Regions from separate parts of the Pseudomonas sp. GW822-FHT07A10 genome, predicted to be linked through region 4. Evidence: predicted binding sites of a transcription regulator. Region 4 holds the regulator's gene; each other region holds the start of a gene.

Region 1 (3,870 bases), on a different contig from region 4:
CCGCTCGCAGATCATCAACGACCTGCCGCTGGGCCGTAACATGGAAGAGCTGATCCGTCTGGTTGACGCTCTGCAATTCCACGAAGAGCACGGCGAAGTTTGCCCTGCCAACTGGAAAAAAGGCGACAAAGGCATGAACGCTTCGCCAGAAGGCGTTGCGGCTTACCTGACCGAGCACGCTGCTGCGCTGTAAGCCAGGCGTCCGGCAATAAAAAACCGGCCTGAGGCCGGTTTTTTTATGGGCGAGATAAACCGGCGACCAGTCTCAGTCGTTGTAGTCTTCCCAGCCGCCCATCTGTTTCCAGCGATTGACGATGCCGCAGAACAGCTCGGCGGTTTTCTCGGTATCGTAGCGAGCCGAATGAGCCTCGCGACCGTCGAAGTCGATGTCCGCTGCCTGACAGGCCTTGGCCAGTACGGTTTGGCCATAGGCCAGACCGGCAAGGGTCGCGGTGTCGAAGCTGGAGAACGGGTGAAACGGGTTACGTTTCATGTCCAGGCGCGCGACTGCCGCGTTAAGGAAACCCAGGTCGAAGCTGCTGTTGTGGCCGACCAGAATCGCCCGTTTGCAACCGTTGGCCTTCAGGGCCTTGCGAATGCCGCGGAAGATATCGGTCAGCGCCGCTTCTTCACTCACTGCCATGCGCAACGGGTGATCGAGCTTGATCCCGGTGAACTCCAAGGCTGCTGCTTCGATGTTGGCGCCTTCGAATGGCTCTACCCGGAAGAAGTAGGTGTGATCGGGGTACACAAACCCTTTTTCATCCATGGCGATGGTGGTTGCAGCAATTTCCAGCAGGGCGTCGGTGGCCGAGTTGAAGCCACCGGTCTCTACGTCGACGACAACCGGCAGGTAACCACGGAATCTGGCAGCCATTGGATGACGAGGACCACCTCCACCGCCTTGACCGTCCTGTTCGTCGTCGAAATGGTCTTCACTCACGCGTGTTCCTCCAGCAGGCGCCAGCGCAGTTTTTCACCGGCGCGCAGCGGGATAACGGTCAGCTCGCCAAATGGCAGGCTGGTTGGGGCGGTCCACTCTTCGCGGACCAGGGTGATGCGATCGGTGTTCGCCGGCAGACCATAGAAACGCGGGCCATTGAGGCTGGCGAAGGCTTCGAGCTTGTCCAGCGCATTACGCTGTTCGAAGGCTTCGGCATACATCTCGATCGCGGCATAAGCGGTGTAGCAACCGGCACAGCCGCAAGCCGCTTCTTTGGCGTGCTGGGCATGGGGGGCCGAGTCGGTGCCGAGGAAGAACTTGTCGCTGCCACTGGTGGCGGCGTCGAGCAGCGCTTCCTGGTGGGTATTGCGCTTGAGGATCGGCAGGCAGTAGAAGTGCGGCCGAATCCCGCCCACCAGCATGTGGTTGCGGTTGTACAGCAGGTGATGCGCGGTGATGGTGGCGCCAACGTTGGCCGAAGCCGCGTTGACGAACTGCACGGCATCGGCGGTGGTGATGTGTTCGAACACCACTTTGAGCGTCGGGAAACGCTCGACCACGCGACGCATGTGCTCATCGATGAAGATTTTTTCCCGATCGAAAACGTCGATATCGCCACGGGTGACTTCACCGTGAACCAGCAAGGGCATCCCGACTTCGGCCATGGCCTCCAGTGCAGGGAAAATCTTGTCGATGCTGGTGACGCCAGAGTCCGAGTTGGTGGTCGCGCCGGCCGGGTACAGCTTGGCGGCGTGAATGAAACCGCTGGCCTTGGCCTCACGAATTTCTTCGGGCTGGGTGCGGTCGGTCAGGTACAGAACCATCAGCGGTTCGAAACGGCTGCCGGCCGGACGTGCGGCGAGAATCCGCTGGCGATAGCCATCGGCTTCAGCAGCGTTGCGCACCGGAGGTACCAGGTTGGGCATGATGATGGCGCGACCAAAGGTGCGCGCGACATCCGCGACGGTATTGGTCAACACGGCACCATCGCGAAGATGAATGTGCCAGTCGTCGGGACGCAGCAGGGTCAGGCGGTCGGACATGAGGGAATTCCAGGCGGGTCAAACTCAGGGGAATGCTACCGGAAAAGACTCTTCCAGGCACTCGCTATCAAGTTTTACGACAAGCTTCCGATACCCAACAGGCAGGCCGTGAATATGTGTGTCGGTCTTTTTGTCGTAGAAGCCAGTGGAGCCTCCCGTGCGCCAGCGTTATTTAGCCTTGCTCAGTGTGTTTGCCAGCCTTCCCGCGATGGCGCTCACTTTCCAGACTCGCCTGGAGAGCATCGAGTGGACGGTCGAAGGTGACAAGTTCGAATGCCGCCTGACTCAACCGATCACTGATTTCGGTTCGGGTGAGTTTGTGCGGCGCGCCGGAGAGCAGGCGACATTTCGTCTGAAGGCCTACAACTCAATGATCGGTGGGGGTTCCGCGACCTTGCTGGCGGCGGCTGCGCCATGGCAGCCGGGGCGTGGCGACATTAACCTGGGGTCGGTGAGAATCGGTAGTGGCAACGTGCTGTTCAACAGCTCGCAAGTGCAGGCCGGGCGCCTGATCAGCGGGTTGATGGAGGGGCGCAGCCCGGTCGTTCGACACTCATCGGGCGACGGTCGGGTGTCTGAAGTGCGTCTGCTGCCGGTCAAGTTCAGCAAGGCCTATGGTGACTATCAGGGTTGCGTCGCCAAGTTGTTGCCACAGAATTTCGAGCAAGTGAAGCAATCCGAGGTCGGCTTCCCGGGGGAGGGTATCGATCTCGATGCCAGGGCCAAGGCCCAGTTGCAGGTCATGCTGGAGTTCATGAAGGCCGATCCGACGGTCAACCACATTGAACTCGACGGCCATTCCGACAACAGTGGCAACCGCCTGACCAACCGTGAACTGTCACGACGCCGGGCGCTGGCGGTGATGGATTTCTTCAAGGCCAATGGTGTGCAGGAATCGCAGATCACCCTGCGTTTTCACGGTGAGCGCTATCCGCTGGCGCCCAACAACAATGCCGCCAACCGGGCTAAGAATCGCCGGGTTGCCGTACACCTCGAACGGGTCGCACCGACCGAGAAGCCTGCGCCTCAAGCCACCGCCGCCGCGAGCAGCGCGACGACCTCCTGAACCTGCTGAATTCGTCGCTCGCTCGACATAATCTGTCGCTTCGTCGTCATAAGCTGTCGCGCCTCTGTAAATTATCCTGCATGAGCGGTAGACTTGACAGCTTTCCGTAGAACCCCGTGGAGTGATGGCATGGCGGACGTAAACAAGGTCGTTCTGGCGTATTCCGGCGGCCTGGACACTTCGGTGATCCTCAAGTGGCTGCAGGATACATATAACTGTGAAGTAGTGACCTTCACCGCTGACCTGGGTCAGGGCGAAGAGGTCGAGCCGGCCCGCGCCAAGGCACAGGCCATGGGCGTAAAAGAAATCTATATCGACGATCTGCGCGAAGAATTCGTGCGTGATTTCGTGTTCCCGATGTTCCGCGCCAATACCGTTTACGAAGGCGAGTACCTGCTGGGTACTTCCATCGCTCGTCCGTTGATCGCCAAACGTCTGATCGAAATCGCCAACGAAACCGGTGCTGACGCCATTTCCCACGGCGCGACCGGCAAGGGCAACGACCAGGTTCGTTTCGAACTGGGCGCCTACGCCTTGAAGCCAGGCGTGAAAGTGATCGCTCCATGGCGCGAATGGGACCTGCTGTCCCGTGAGAAGCTGATGGACTACGCCGAGAAGCACGCGATTCCGATCGAGCGTCACGGCAAGAAAAAATCCCCGTACTCGATGGATGCCAACCTGCTGCACATCTCCTATGAAGGTGGCGTGCTGGAAGACACCTGGACCGAGCACGAAGAAGACATGTGGCGCTGGACCGTCTCCCCGGAGAACGCTCCTGACAAACCACAGTACCTGGAACTGACCTACCGTAACGGCGA
Region 2 (3,870 bases), on a different contig from region 4:
ACCCGACGTACTGCCACCCTCATCCTGCAACGCCTGCAACAACGCCGCCGTCACCGTCTGCATCGAAGCCGACGTGGCCGCAATTTGCGATTGAGCCGCTGCGACTTCCGCGGCCTTGGCTTCGCTGCTTTGCTGCTTGGCCTGCGCCGCTTGCAGTTGCTGCTGTTGCTCCTGCAATTGCTTTTGCAGTTCGGCGAGCTGCTTGCGCAGTTCTTTCACCGTATCGGACTCACTGCTGCTGGAACTGCTTTCGCTCGACGCGGCTGCGCCGCCAGCGGCAGCCTTGGTGGTGTCACTGGAGGTCTCGGTGGATGCCGCGACGGTGCTGTCTTCGGTGCTGTCGCTGATCGAAACCTGGCTTGAAGAGGTCGACAGGGTCTGGTTGATTGAAACGGAGCTGATGCTGACCATGGGCGTTATCCAATATGCAGTTTGGGTAACTTCCGTCATCGTCAGGCGCGGCACGAACTTGAGAGCGACTGTGTACCGACTCGGTAACCGATTCGGTACACAGCCCATTTCACTAGGCGCTCAACCGCGCCGTCACCTCATTCAATTGCCCTGACAGCCCATGCAGGTTGTGGCTGGCCGCTTCGGTGCGCTGCACGTTGTCCAGGTTGGTGCTGGCGATGCTGGTAATTTCGGTGAGGTTGCGCGAGATGTCTTCGGCCACTGAAGTCTGTTCTTCTGCGGCGGTGGCGATCTGGCGGTTCATGTCGCGAATGGCTTCCACGGCATGGGTGATCCGCTCGAGCATGGCGCCGGCCTGGGTCACTTGCTCGACGCTTTGCTCGCTGCGCGACTGGCCGCTTTCGATGGCCTGGGCCGCATCCACCGCACCGGTTTGCACGGTTTGAATGATCTGGTTGATCTCGATGATCGACGCCGCCGTGCGCTGGGCCAGGCTGCGTACTTCATCGGCGACCACCGCAAAACCACGCCCGGCTTCACCGGCACGGGCCGCTTCGATTGCCGCGTTGAGCGCCAGCAGGTTGGTTTGTTCGGCGATGCCGCGAATCACTTCCAGCACCTTGCCGATGCGCCCGCTGTCTTCTTCCAGACGACGGATGACCGTGGCGGTGTTGGCGATTTCGCCACGCATTTGGGTGATGGTGTGAATGGTGCCCTGCATGACCTTCTCGCCTTGCTGGGCGGACTGATCGGCATCGTCGGCCGCACGTGCCGCTTCGGCGGCGTGGCGCGCGACTTCTTGCGCGGTGGCGGACATTTCGTTCATCGCCGTGGCCACCTGATCGGTGCGATTGAACTGCTCGTTAGTGCCGCTGGCCATAAGGCCGGCAATCGAGTTCAGCTCACCGCTGGCGCTGTCCAGGTCCGACGCGCTGCGCTGCAAACGACTGAAGGTTTCGGCGAGGAAATCGCGCAAGGTGTTGGCGGCCCTGGCCAGGTTGCCCAACTCGTCCTGACGGGTGCTGGCCACGCGTTCGGCGAACCGGCCCTGACTGAGTTGCGCCACGTAGTCGATCAGTTTGCGGATCGGCTCCACCAGATTGCGGTTGACCAGCCACAGACTCAACAGGCCAATCAGTAGGCCCGACAGCAGCATCACCACGAGCCCCGACAACACCGTCTGATCGGCACTGTCACTGATCAATTTCGATTGTTCGACACTCTGCTTGCGCAGTTCACTGACCAGTTCATTCATCTGCTCGCTGGCAGCGCGGTCCACGCCCTTGACCGCATTGTCGCCCGCCGCTGGGTCGGCACCGGCCGCCACGTAGGCATCACGGCCCTTCTGATACGCCGCACCTAATACACGATGCTCCTCACGCAGGCGTTCGATGCGGGTCTTGAGTTGCGGCTCCATACCCTTCTGCCCGGCCAGTTCACCGAGGATACCCTGCACATTGCGCTGACCCTCCTCGAACTGCTTCCAGTATTTGTCCAGGTCCGCGGGTTGCTTGCCGCGCAGCAGGACGTTTTTCCACTCCTGAACCTGCACCTTGAATTGCAGGTTGGCTTCATCGATCAATTGCGAAGTGTGCAACGGGCCTTCAATCAGATTCGCGTAGCTCTGAACGCCGTTGGACAGAAAGTGAAAGCAGGCCAAAGCGATCAACAACATCGCCAACAGGCTGCCACTCAACAGGGCGAGAATTTGTGCTCGAAGGGACTTTTGCAAAGACATCGGGAAGTACTCGAAACAGGAATGAGGCACGCTGATGAAGGCGTGAAAAGTATCCGGACATCCCTGTCTGCCACATTGGCCCTTGGCCGAAGGCGCGCAAACGTAACTCAAGCGTGATCGGCGTTCCAGAGCGGTTCTTGAGGAGAATCCGACCATCGGTATCGCAATCGTTTGCGTACACCTCGCCATCACAAAACCGTCATGAGCGCTTGCAATGATGGGGCTCAAGTGAACCTGTGAAACCCGCGACAGGCGCCTCCTCGCAGCGAGACTTCATGAACCACAGCATTGACCAACGCCATCGCGATTCCGACTTGTTCGGCCTGCTTTACGGTTTCAGTTTTCGCCCCGGCGAGCGCGGTCGAGAGATCGATTCGGCCAAGGCACTGCACTGCCTGCAACAACCGGACGACAGTGACGAGTTTCTCTGGCTGCACCTGAACCTGGCCCATGCGGCGTGCGAGCGCTGGATGAAAAGCCATCTGGAATTGCCCGACGAGTTTTTCGAAGCCTTGCATGAAGGGTCGCGTTCGACGCGCATCGAGCATGTCGATTCGGCGTTGCTGGCGGTGGTCAACGATGTGGTGTTCAACCTCAGCAGCATGGTTTCCTCGGATGTCTCGACGCTGTGGGTCTGCGCCCGCAGTCGGCTGATCATCAGCGCGCGCCTGCAACCGCTGCACTCGGTGGACAAGCTGCGCTCTTCGGTGAAGGCCGGTGAATGCTTTCGCTCACCGCTGGAATTGCTGGTGCATTTGCTGCGCGATCAGGGCGAAGTGCTGACGCAGATCGTGCGCAAGACCAGCCTCAGTGTCGATCAGATCGAAGATGAATTGCTGTCGTCGCGCCTGTCCACCAACCGTGCCGAACTGGGCGCCAACCGCCGGGTGCTGGTGCGCCTGCAACGGCTGCTGGCGCTGGAGCCGGGCTCGTTGCTGCGCCTGCTCAATCGCCCGCCGCAATGGTTGCAAAAGGAGGACGTCAAGGAGCTGCGCAAGTCCACCGAGGAGTTTGCGCTGATCATCAATGACCTTACGGCGCTCGGTGAGCGGATCAAGCTGTTGCAGGAAGAAATCGCCGCCAACCTCAACGAGCAGAGCAACCGCACGCTGTTCACCCTGACCGTGGTCACGGTGTTGGCGCTGCCGATCAACATCATCGCCGGTTTCTTCGGCATGAACGTCGGCGGGGTGCCGCTTGCCGGTGATCCGGAGGGGTTCTGGATTCTGGTGGCGCTGGTCGCGACGTTTACCCTGATTGCCGGGCGTTGGGCGTTTCGCAAGCGGCGCGATTATTAAGCAAAGTACCAAGGCCTTATCCCAATCCTGTGGCGAGGGGGCTTGCCCCCGTTGGGCTGCGCAGCGGCCCTTATCGGGTTTATTCATTCAAACCGCATTCTCTGGTTTTACGACTGCTTCGCAGCCGAACGGGGGCAAGCCCCCTCGCCACAGATATTTGCCTGCATTAACTTCTAGCCCCACAAAAAAACCAAACACTGACCCAGCGCAGCCTCACTGTAATATTTAGCAACGATCATGGCCGATACTCCTTCTCTGCTCAGGATTGTCCGGCATGGCTACGCCTTCTTTCACCGCCGCTACACAGGCTCCTGCCAGCGGCGCCAGGCCGCAGTTCGATAAAAAACCCGGCCTGCTCACCTTCGTGATGTTCTTTGCCGTGCTGGGCAGCGGGCTGTTGTTCACCGCCTACAGCCTGATGCA
Region 3 (3,870 bases), on a different contig from region 4:
TACCCGGGATGCCAGGTCATCAGGACGGAACTTGGCCAGGAAGTCATCGGCACCGACCTTCTTGACCATCGCCTGATTGAACACACCCGACAACGAAGTATGCAGGATGATATGGAGCTTTTGCATGCGCGGGTCGTTGCGGATCTCGGCCGTCAGGGTGTACCCGTCCATCTCCGGCATCTCGATGTCGGAGATCATCATCAGGAACTCTTCTTCCGGCTTCTTGCCCTCGTCGACCAGCTTGCGCAGGTAATCCAGCGCTTGCCGACCATCGTTCAACGCCACCACTTCGACACCGATCGTTTGCAGGCAACGGGTCACCTGCTTGCGCGCCACCGACGAGTCGTCGACCGTCAATACGCGCAAAGAGAGCGCCTTGTGCTGGGTTTCAACATCAACCACGCCCACCGAAATCGCTTCCGGCGTCGGCGCCACTTCCGCCAGCACCTTCTCGACGTCGATGATTTCGACTAACTGGTTGTCGACCCGAGTCACAGCCGTCAGGTAGTGATCGCGCCCCGTGCCCTTGGGTGGCGGATGAATCTCCTCCCAGTTCATGTTGACGATGCGCTCCACCGACCGAACCAGGAAACCCTGGGTCTTGGTGTTGTACTCCGTGATGATCACGAAGGGATTGCTCTGGTCCAGCAACCGACCGGCACCGGTCGCCATCGCCAGATCCAGGATCGGAATGGTTGCCCCCCGAATATTCGCCACACCGCACACGACAGGACTGGACTTGGGCATCAGGGTCAGCTTGGGGCATTGCAGCACCTCGCGAACCTTGAACACGTTGATCCCATACAGCTGCTGGCCGTCGAGACGGAACAACAACAGCTCAAGGCGATTCTGCCCTACCAGTTGCGTGCGCTGGTTCACCGAATCCATTACACCAGCCATGCCCAGACTCCTACACCAACGCTAAGTGTGTTGCGACGCACATTCATCACGAAACGGCACGGCGCTTGCTTTTTAACTCTTATGAACACAGAACCGACATTTTTCCGACACCTGACATCAACCTGCCGCAGATTGCTCTGCGCGATGTCGGCCGCTTGCCTGTTCAACGCTGGCAGCCCTGCCCTTGCTGATACGGTTACCTTGCCTGACATGCTTATCGGCGTCACCCAGGGCTTTCTTGAATTCACCGTAGAGGACTATCTGGCCACCAGTCAAACGCAAGGTCGCTACGAAATCCAGGTCAACCAGCTCGATCCGCGCCTGCGCATGCCTATGTGCGACAAGGAATTGACAGCCACCCTCGAGAGCCCGGCAAGGCCTCTGGGACGGGTCACGGTCAAGGTTCGCTGCGAGGGCGCCTCGCCCTGGACGGTCTTCGTGCCCGCTCAAGTGAAGCTGTTTCGCGACATTGTGACGACCACTCGTCCGCTCAAGCGCACAGGGATTATCGAACCTCAGGACGTAACTCTGCGCGAGCGTGATATCAGCCTGATAAATCAAGGGTTTCTGACTTCCGTCGATCAGGCGATCGGGCAAAAACTTACCCGACCAATGGTCGCCGATCAGATCATTACGCTGGTGCATCTCGAACAGGCGGAAGTGGTTCGCAAGGGCGACCAGGTGGTGATTACCGCCCGCAGTGGTACGCTCAGTGTGCGCATGCCGGGTGAAGCGCTGTCCAACGGCGGCCTGAGCGAACAGATTCGCGTGAAGAACCTTAACTCCCAGCGGGTCATCAAGGCGCAAGTCACCGCGCCCGGCCAGGTGGAAGTGGCCATGTAAGGGCTCTGTGTTTGTGAAGTGATGGCGCACCGCCTGGCGGTTGCCTAAACTGTGCCGCATGCAGGGCATGCGCTGGCGCATGCAAGCTCATTGATAAATGGGCCTAAAGTTTTTCGGGGAATCGCCGAAAACATGGCAAGCGTCCAAATATCCAGAGGTTTTTTGTCATGGTCATCGATTTCAGTCGTTTAAACAGCTCCTCGTCACTTACGGGCAGTACGCGTACCAGCACCGCTAAGGAAACCGCCGAAGCCGGCCAATCCACGCCGCTGAATACCCCGGCCGAACAGGCCAGTACCACCAAAAGCGGGGAATCGGTACACCTCAGCAATGAGGCTCAACAGTTGCAGAAGGTCACTGACAAGCTGCGCGATCAGCCTGCCGTCGACAACGCCCGCGTGGCCGAGTTGAAAGCAGCGATTGCCGATGGCAGCTATAAAGTCGACAGCAACCGTGTAGCCAGCAAACTGCTCAACTTCGAAGCCCAGCGCTAGGCCACGGCCCGCGCCAGGCTTTTGGACGCTTAAAACCCAAGGCCAGCCATGCACGACACTCACTTACTGCAACTGATCATCGACGACTTTGCCCCGGCGCAACAACTGCTGGAGCTACTGCAAACCGAGTCCCTCGCCTTGCACGGTCGCGACATGCCACTGCTCGAAGAAATTCTGGCGCATAAACAGGCATTGATCATTCTGCTCGAACAGCATGGCCGCAAGCGCAGTGAAATCCTCGCCAGCCTCAACCTGCCAACCAACCGCCAGGGCCTGGAGCAACTCGCCAGCCAGTCGAGCATTGGCGAACGGTTGCTGGGACAGAGCGATGTGCTGACCGACCTTCTGGCCCAGTGCCAGGCCGCCAATGCCAACAATGGCCAGTCAATTCTGGTGCAGCAGGCCGCCACGGCCAACCAGCTGAAAATCCTCACCGGCGGCGAGCCGCCAGCGCTCTACGATGCCCGCGGATCAACCTCCAAGCTCGCCAAGCCACGCCCGCTCAGTCAGGCTTAAGCCTTTCAATGAGCACGCCCTATCAAGACGCGAAACATGCTGGCAGAATGCCGGCCAGTAGTCATATTTGTCTGGAGATTGATACCTCGTGTCCAATGCCTTAAGCGCGGAAGATGCTCCGCAGCCACCCAAGGTGCTCACCACGCCCCTGGAAATCTCCGGCAACCTGCGTCAGCTGCAAGACAGCCATGACCCGCTGATCATCACGTTCCACGAGCGCAGCCAGCGCTTCCAGAGTTATCTGGTGGACGTCGACCGTGACAGCAAGATGATCGCCCTGGACGAAATGATCCCGCGCGACGGCGAACGCTTTCTGCTGGCCGGCGAACCGTTCAAGGTCGAAGGCTTCCACGACGGCGTGCGCATCGCCTGGGAAAGCAATGGCCCGCTGACTATCGACGAGTCCGGTGATGGCCGCTGCTACCGTGGCGCGCTGCCCGATGAGGTGGTTTACCACCAGCGCCGCAATGCTTTCCGCGCTGCGTTGAAGCTGGCACAACTGGTCAATGTCGAGCTGGGCGGTGAGAAACTCAAGTCGCCCCTCGGCGGCAAACTGTTGGACATCTCCGCCACCGGCTGCAAGTTGCGCTTCGAAGGCGACATTACCGCCAAGCTGCAATTGGGCCAGGTCTACGACCGCTTCATCGCCGCCCTGCCCTTTGGCAGCATGACGGCACCGGTCGAACTGCGTTACCTGCACTTTGAAGAAAAGATCAACACTACCTTCGCCGGCGTGCGTTTTCACAACATGAGCGGCCTGGTACAGCGGCAAGTCGAGCGGTTCGTCTATCAGCTGCAACGTGAAGCGCGGCGCTTCGATAAAGACGATTTCTGATACGCCCCGCCAATAAAAAACGGGCAGTCCCTTACGGTGACTGCCCGTTTTTTTATGCCTTGATCACGGCCGCGCTTCGGTAAAACTTTGCTCGCGACCTGCGTCCGGGTCTTCTGAATCCGAAACTGGTTCAGGTTCTGGTTCGGGCCCGGCATCCGGATTGACATCAGCCTCCGGGTTGACCGGATTCTGCATCTGATCCTGCACCACCTGCTCATCGACGCGCGGGTCAAGGCAAGCCACCAGTGGCGAACTCGTCATGCTGTCCGGCATGGCCACGTG
Region 4 (3,870 bases):
GCTGGCGCTGATTACCGACATTGAAGAGCCGCGTCAGGCCTGGCGCATGTTGCTCGCGCACCTGGCGCGGATGATCGCTACCCCGGAAATCGAGCCGCTGGAAGAGGGTGGGGTGATTGCCATGGTCGGCCCCGCCGGCATGGGCAAGACCACCACACTGGCCAAGCTCGCGGCCCGTTACGTGCTCAAGTACGGCGCGCAGAACATCGCGCTGGTGAGCATGGACAGCTATCGCATAGGTGCCCAGGAACAGCTCAAGACGCTGGGCCGGATCCTCAATGTGTCGGTGACCCACGTCGACCCGGGTCAATCCCTGGTGCAGGCGCTGGAGCCCTTGCTGCGCAAACGCGTGGTGCTGATCGATACCGCCGGCCTTCAGGCCAGCGACCCGGCACTGCGGATGCAGCTCGAAAGCCTGGCCGGGCGCGGCATCAAATCAAAAAATTATCTGGTCTTGGCAACCACCAGCCAGAAACAGGTTCTAACCGCCGCTTATCACAGTTACAAACGCTGCGGCCTCGCCGGCTGCATCCTGACTAAACTGGATGAAACGGCAAGTCTGGGCGAGGTGTTGAGCCTGGCGATCAGTCATGAGTTGCCGGTGGCTTACCTGACCGATGGTCCGCGGATTCCGGATGATTTGCATCTGCCACGTCGTCATCAGTTGGTCAGCCGCGCCGTTAGCGTACAAATGCAGGAAGAACCCAGCGAAGAAGCCATGGCTGACATGTTCGCTGATATTTACCACAGCCCGACCAAGCAGGTTGGCTGAGGTGTTAATGAACATTTTTTGTACCTACATCGATGGTCTGCCATGCATTGTTCCGATGGTGAACGCGCAGCCAGTAATGTGGCCTCCGTCTAAGTAAGACAAGGTAAAGAAATAACATGGGCAGCATGCATCCCGTACAGGTGATCGCGGTGACCGGCGGCAAAGGTGGCGTCGGGAAGACTAACGTGTCAGTGAACTTGTCCCTGGCTCTAGCTGAGCTCGGCCGGCGCGTCATGCTGCTGGATGCCGATCTGGGGCTGGCGAACGTCGACGTTCTGTTGGGACTGACACCCAAACGCACGCTGGCCGACGTGATCGAAGGCCGCTGTGAGCTGCGCGACGTGCTGTTGCAAGGGCCTGGCGGTATCCGCATCGTCCCGGCCGCCTCCGGCACCCAGAGCATGGTTCATCTGAGCCCGGCCCAGCATGCCGGCCTGATCCAGGCATTCAGCGACATCGGCGACAACCTCGACGTATTGGTGATCGACACCGCTGCGGGCATTGGTGACTCGGTAGTCAGCTTCGTGCGCGCCGCGCAGGAAGTCTTGCTGGTGGTGTGCGACGAGCCGACCTCGATCACTGACGCCTACGCGCTGATCAAACTGCTTAACCGCGACTACGGCATGAACCGCTTCCGCGTCCTGGCCAACATGGCGCAGAGCCCGCAGGAAGGCCGCAACCTGTTCGCCAAGTTGACCAAGGTCACGGATCGCTTCCTCGACGTCGCCTTACAATACGTCGGCGCGGTGCCTTACGACGAAAGCGTGCGCAAGGCCGTGCAGAAGCAACGCGCGGTGTATGAAGCCTTTCCGCGTTCCAAGTGCGCCCTGGCGTTCAAGGCCATTGCGCAGAAAGTCGATACCTGGCCACTGCCGGCCAACCCGCGTGGGCACCTGGAATTTTTCGTCGAGCGCCTCGTGCAACAAACGGCAGGACCCGTGCTATGACAGCCAGCGGTTACAACCTCTACAAGAAGTCGGCACGTGACGCGCAGTACGAGCTGATCGAGCGTTACGCGCCACTGGTCAAACGCATTGCCTACCACTTGCTGGCGCGTCTGCCGGCCAGTGTCCAGGTCGAAGACCTGATCCAGGCCGGGATGATCGGCCTGCTTGAAGTATCAACCAAATACGACGCCAGCAAAGGCGCGAGTTTCGAGACGTACGCGGGTATTCGAATCCGCGGCGCGATGCTCGATGAAGTGCGCAAGGGGGACTGGGCGCCACGTTCGGTCCACCGCAATACCCGCATGGTCAGCGACGCGATTCGCTCGATTGAAGCTAAAACCGGCCGTGACGCTAAAGATCACGAAGTTGCGGCCGAACTCCAATTGAGTCTCGACGATTATTACGGGATTTTGAACGACACCCTGGGCAGCCGGTTATTCAGTTTCGACGATCTGTTGCAGGACGGCGAACACGAAGGGCTGCATGAGGATGGCGCGAGTGCTCATCTCGAGCCGTCACGCGATCTGGAAGATGAACGCTTCCAGGCGGCGCTGGCGGACGCGATTGCCAATTTGCCGGAGCGTGAGCGACTGGTGTTGGCGCTGTACTACGACGAAGAGTTGAATCTCAAGGAAATCGGTGAGGTCCTGGGGGTCAGTGAATCTCGGGTCAGCCAGTTACACAGCCAGTGCGCGGCCCGTTTGCGGGGGCGTTTGGGGGAGTGGCGAGCGCGCTGAAGGCAGTGTGGGGACACTGCGAATGGAGCTGGTGTGGTGTTGAACCGTACCGGTCTCGATCTGTTGTGCTCCAGACAGTCATTGAGTGCTTTGCCGGATTGATTGAAATGGCGCGTCCAGGTGCTGGGCGCGTTTAAGACTGCTTGGAGGTCGAATTGGACAAGAACATGAAAATCCTCATCGTTGATGACTTCTCAACGATGCGGCGGATCATAAAAAACCTGTTGCGTGACCTTGGGTTCACCAACACGGTCGAGGCTGACGATGGCACCACTGCCATTCCGGTTCTCAACAGCGGAAGCATCGACTTTCTGGTAACGGACTGGAACATGCCTGGCATGACCGGTATCGATCTGCTGCGTCACGTGCGCGCCGATGAAAAGCTCAAGCATCTGCCAGTGCTGATGGTGACTGCCGAAGCCAAGCGCGAGCAAATCATCGAAGCGGCCCAGGCCGGTGTTAACGGCTATGTGGTCAAACCCTTCACAGCCCAGGCGTTGAAAGAAAAAATCGAGAAGATTTTCGAACGCATCGGCTGATGTACTGCGCACGGGGGAGCTATGGAGCATAACGAATCTTCACAGGGCGATTTCGAGTCGACCCTGAAAAAACACGCGGTCGAACTGGTCGAAAGCCTTGAAAAAGGCAGGTTCGGCGACGCTGTGCAACTGATCCATGAGCTCAACCAGACCCGTGACCGCGGCCTGTATCAGGAAGTGGGCAAGCTCACCCGCGAGCTGCATAGCGCGATCGTCAATTTCCAGATTGACCCGCACATGCCGCAAGCCGAGGAAGTGTCTCAGATCACGGATGCCACCGAGCGCCTGTCCTATGTGGTCAAGCTGACCGAGGCCGCGGCCAACCGCACCATGGACCTGGTGGAAAACGCCACGCCGCTGATCAACAGCCTGAGCGATGAAGCCCAGGCGCTGAGCACGGATTGGGGACGGTTCATGCGTCGCGAAGTCGGGGCTGAAGAGTTCCGCGAGCTGGCCCGGCGGGTCGACGGTTTCCTGACACGCAGCAGTGAGGACAACCGCACGGTGTCGAGCAACCTGAACGACATTCTGCTGGCCCAGGATTACCAGGACCTCACCGGTCAGGTGATCAAGCGTGTGACCCAATTGGTCACCGAAGTTGAAAGCAACCTGCTCAAGCTCGTACTCATGGCCAGTCAGGTAGACCGCTTTGCGGGTATCGAACATGACCGTGAAGCGATGCTGGCTGAAAAAGATCCACAAAAACATCTCTCTCAGGGTGAAGGTCCGCAGATTCATGCCGATAAAAGAGAAGACGTTGTGTCCGGTCAGGACGATGTGGACGATTTGCTATCCAGTCTTGGATTTTAGTTTTTTGGGTTTTTAGACCTGTAGGAGCACCCCCTTAATGAGCTTCGGCGCCGATGAAGAGATCC

Evidence for each region. The regulator FliA, encoded in region 4, starts transcription of late flagellar genes. The targets are predictions, from matches to a motif close to CTAAAGTTTNNNNNNNNNNNGCCGNTAA.
Region 1: AC1RL4_RS09070 (flagellar protein MotY) is a predicted target of FliA. The motif match lies at 2,053-2,080, and genes of this name have one in related genera.
Region 2: AC1RL4_RS10020 (methyl-accepting chemotaxis protein) is a predicted target of FliA. The motif match lies at 2,264-2,291, and genes of this name have one in related genera.
Region 3: flgM (flagellar biosynthesis anti-sigma factor FlgM) is a predicted target of FliA. The motif match lies at 1,847-1,874, and genes of this name have one in related genera.

The regions. Positions count from the first base shown of each region.
Region 1 is NZ_JBXAKV010000004.1:167,645-171,514, forward strand. Features, by position in the region: gene AC1RL4_RS09055 (peroxiredoxin) at 1-193, shown strand, start outside; gene rnt (ribonuclease T) at 266-943, opposite strand; gene pyrC (dihydroorotase) at 940-1,986, opposite strand; gene AC1RL4_RS09070 (flagellar protein MotY) at 2,144-3,052, shown strand; gene AC1RL4_RS09075 (argininosuccinate synthase) at 3,182-3,870, shown strand, end outside.
Region 2 is NZ_JBXAKV010000004.1:367,499-371,368, reverse strand. Features, by position in the region: gene AC1RL4_RS10025 (hypothetical protein) at 1-411, opposite strand, end outside; gene AC1RL4_RS10020 (methyl-accepting chemotaxis protein) at 524-2,149, opposite strand; gene AC1RL4_RS10015 (transporter) at 2,425-3,447, shown strand; gene AC1RL4_RS10010 (inorganic phosphate transporter) at 3,722-3,870, shown strand, end outside.
Region 3 is NZ_JBXAKV010000022.1:12,654-16,523, reverse strand. Features, by position in the region: gene AC1RL4_RS27000 (chemotaxis protein CheV) at 1-900, opposite strand, end outside; gene flgA (flagellar basal body P-ring formation chaperone FlgA) at 982-1,743, shown strand; gene flgM (flagellar biosynthesis anti-sigma factor FlgM) at 1,911-2,237, shown strand; gene AC1RL4_RS26985 (flagella synthesis protein FlgN) at 2,286-2,753, shown strand; gene AC1RL4_RS26980 (flagellar brake protein) at 2,842-3,588, shown strand; gene AC1RL4_RS26975 (MFS transporter) at 3,652-3,870, opposite strand, start outside.
Region 4 is NZ_JBXAKV010000018.1:8,862-12,731, forward strand. Features, by position in the region: gene flhF (flagellar biosynthesis GTPase FlhF) at 1-772, shown strand, start outside; gene fleN (flagellar synthesis regulator FleN) at 889-1,719, shown strand; gene fliA (RNA polymerase sigma factor FliA) at 1,716-2,456, shown strand; gene AC1RL4_RS24925 (chemotaxis response regulator CheY) at 2,624-2,995, shown strand; gene AC1RL4_RS24930 (protein phosphatase CheZ) at 3,017-3,805, shown strand; gene AC1RL4_RS24935 (chemotaxis protein CheW) at 3,843-3,870, shown strand, end outside.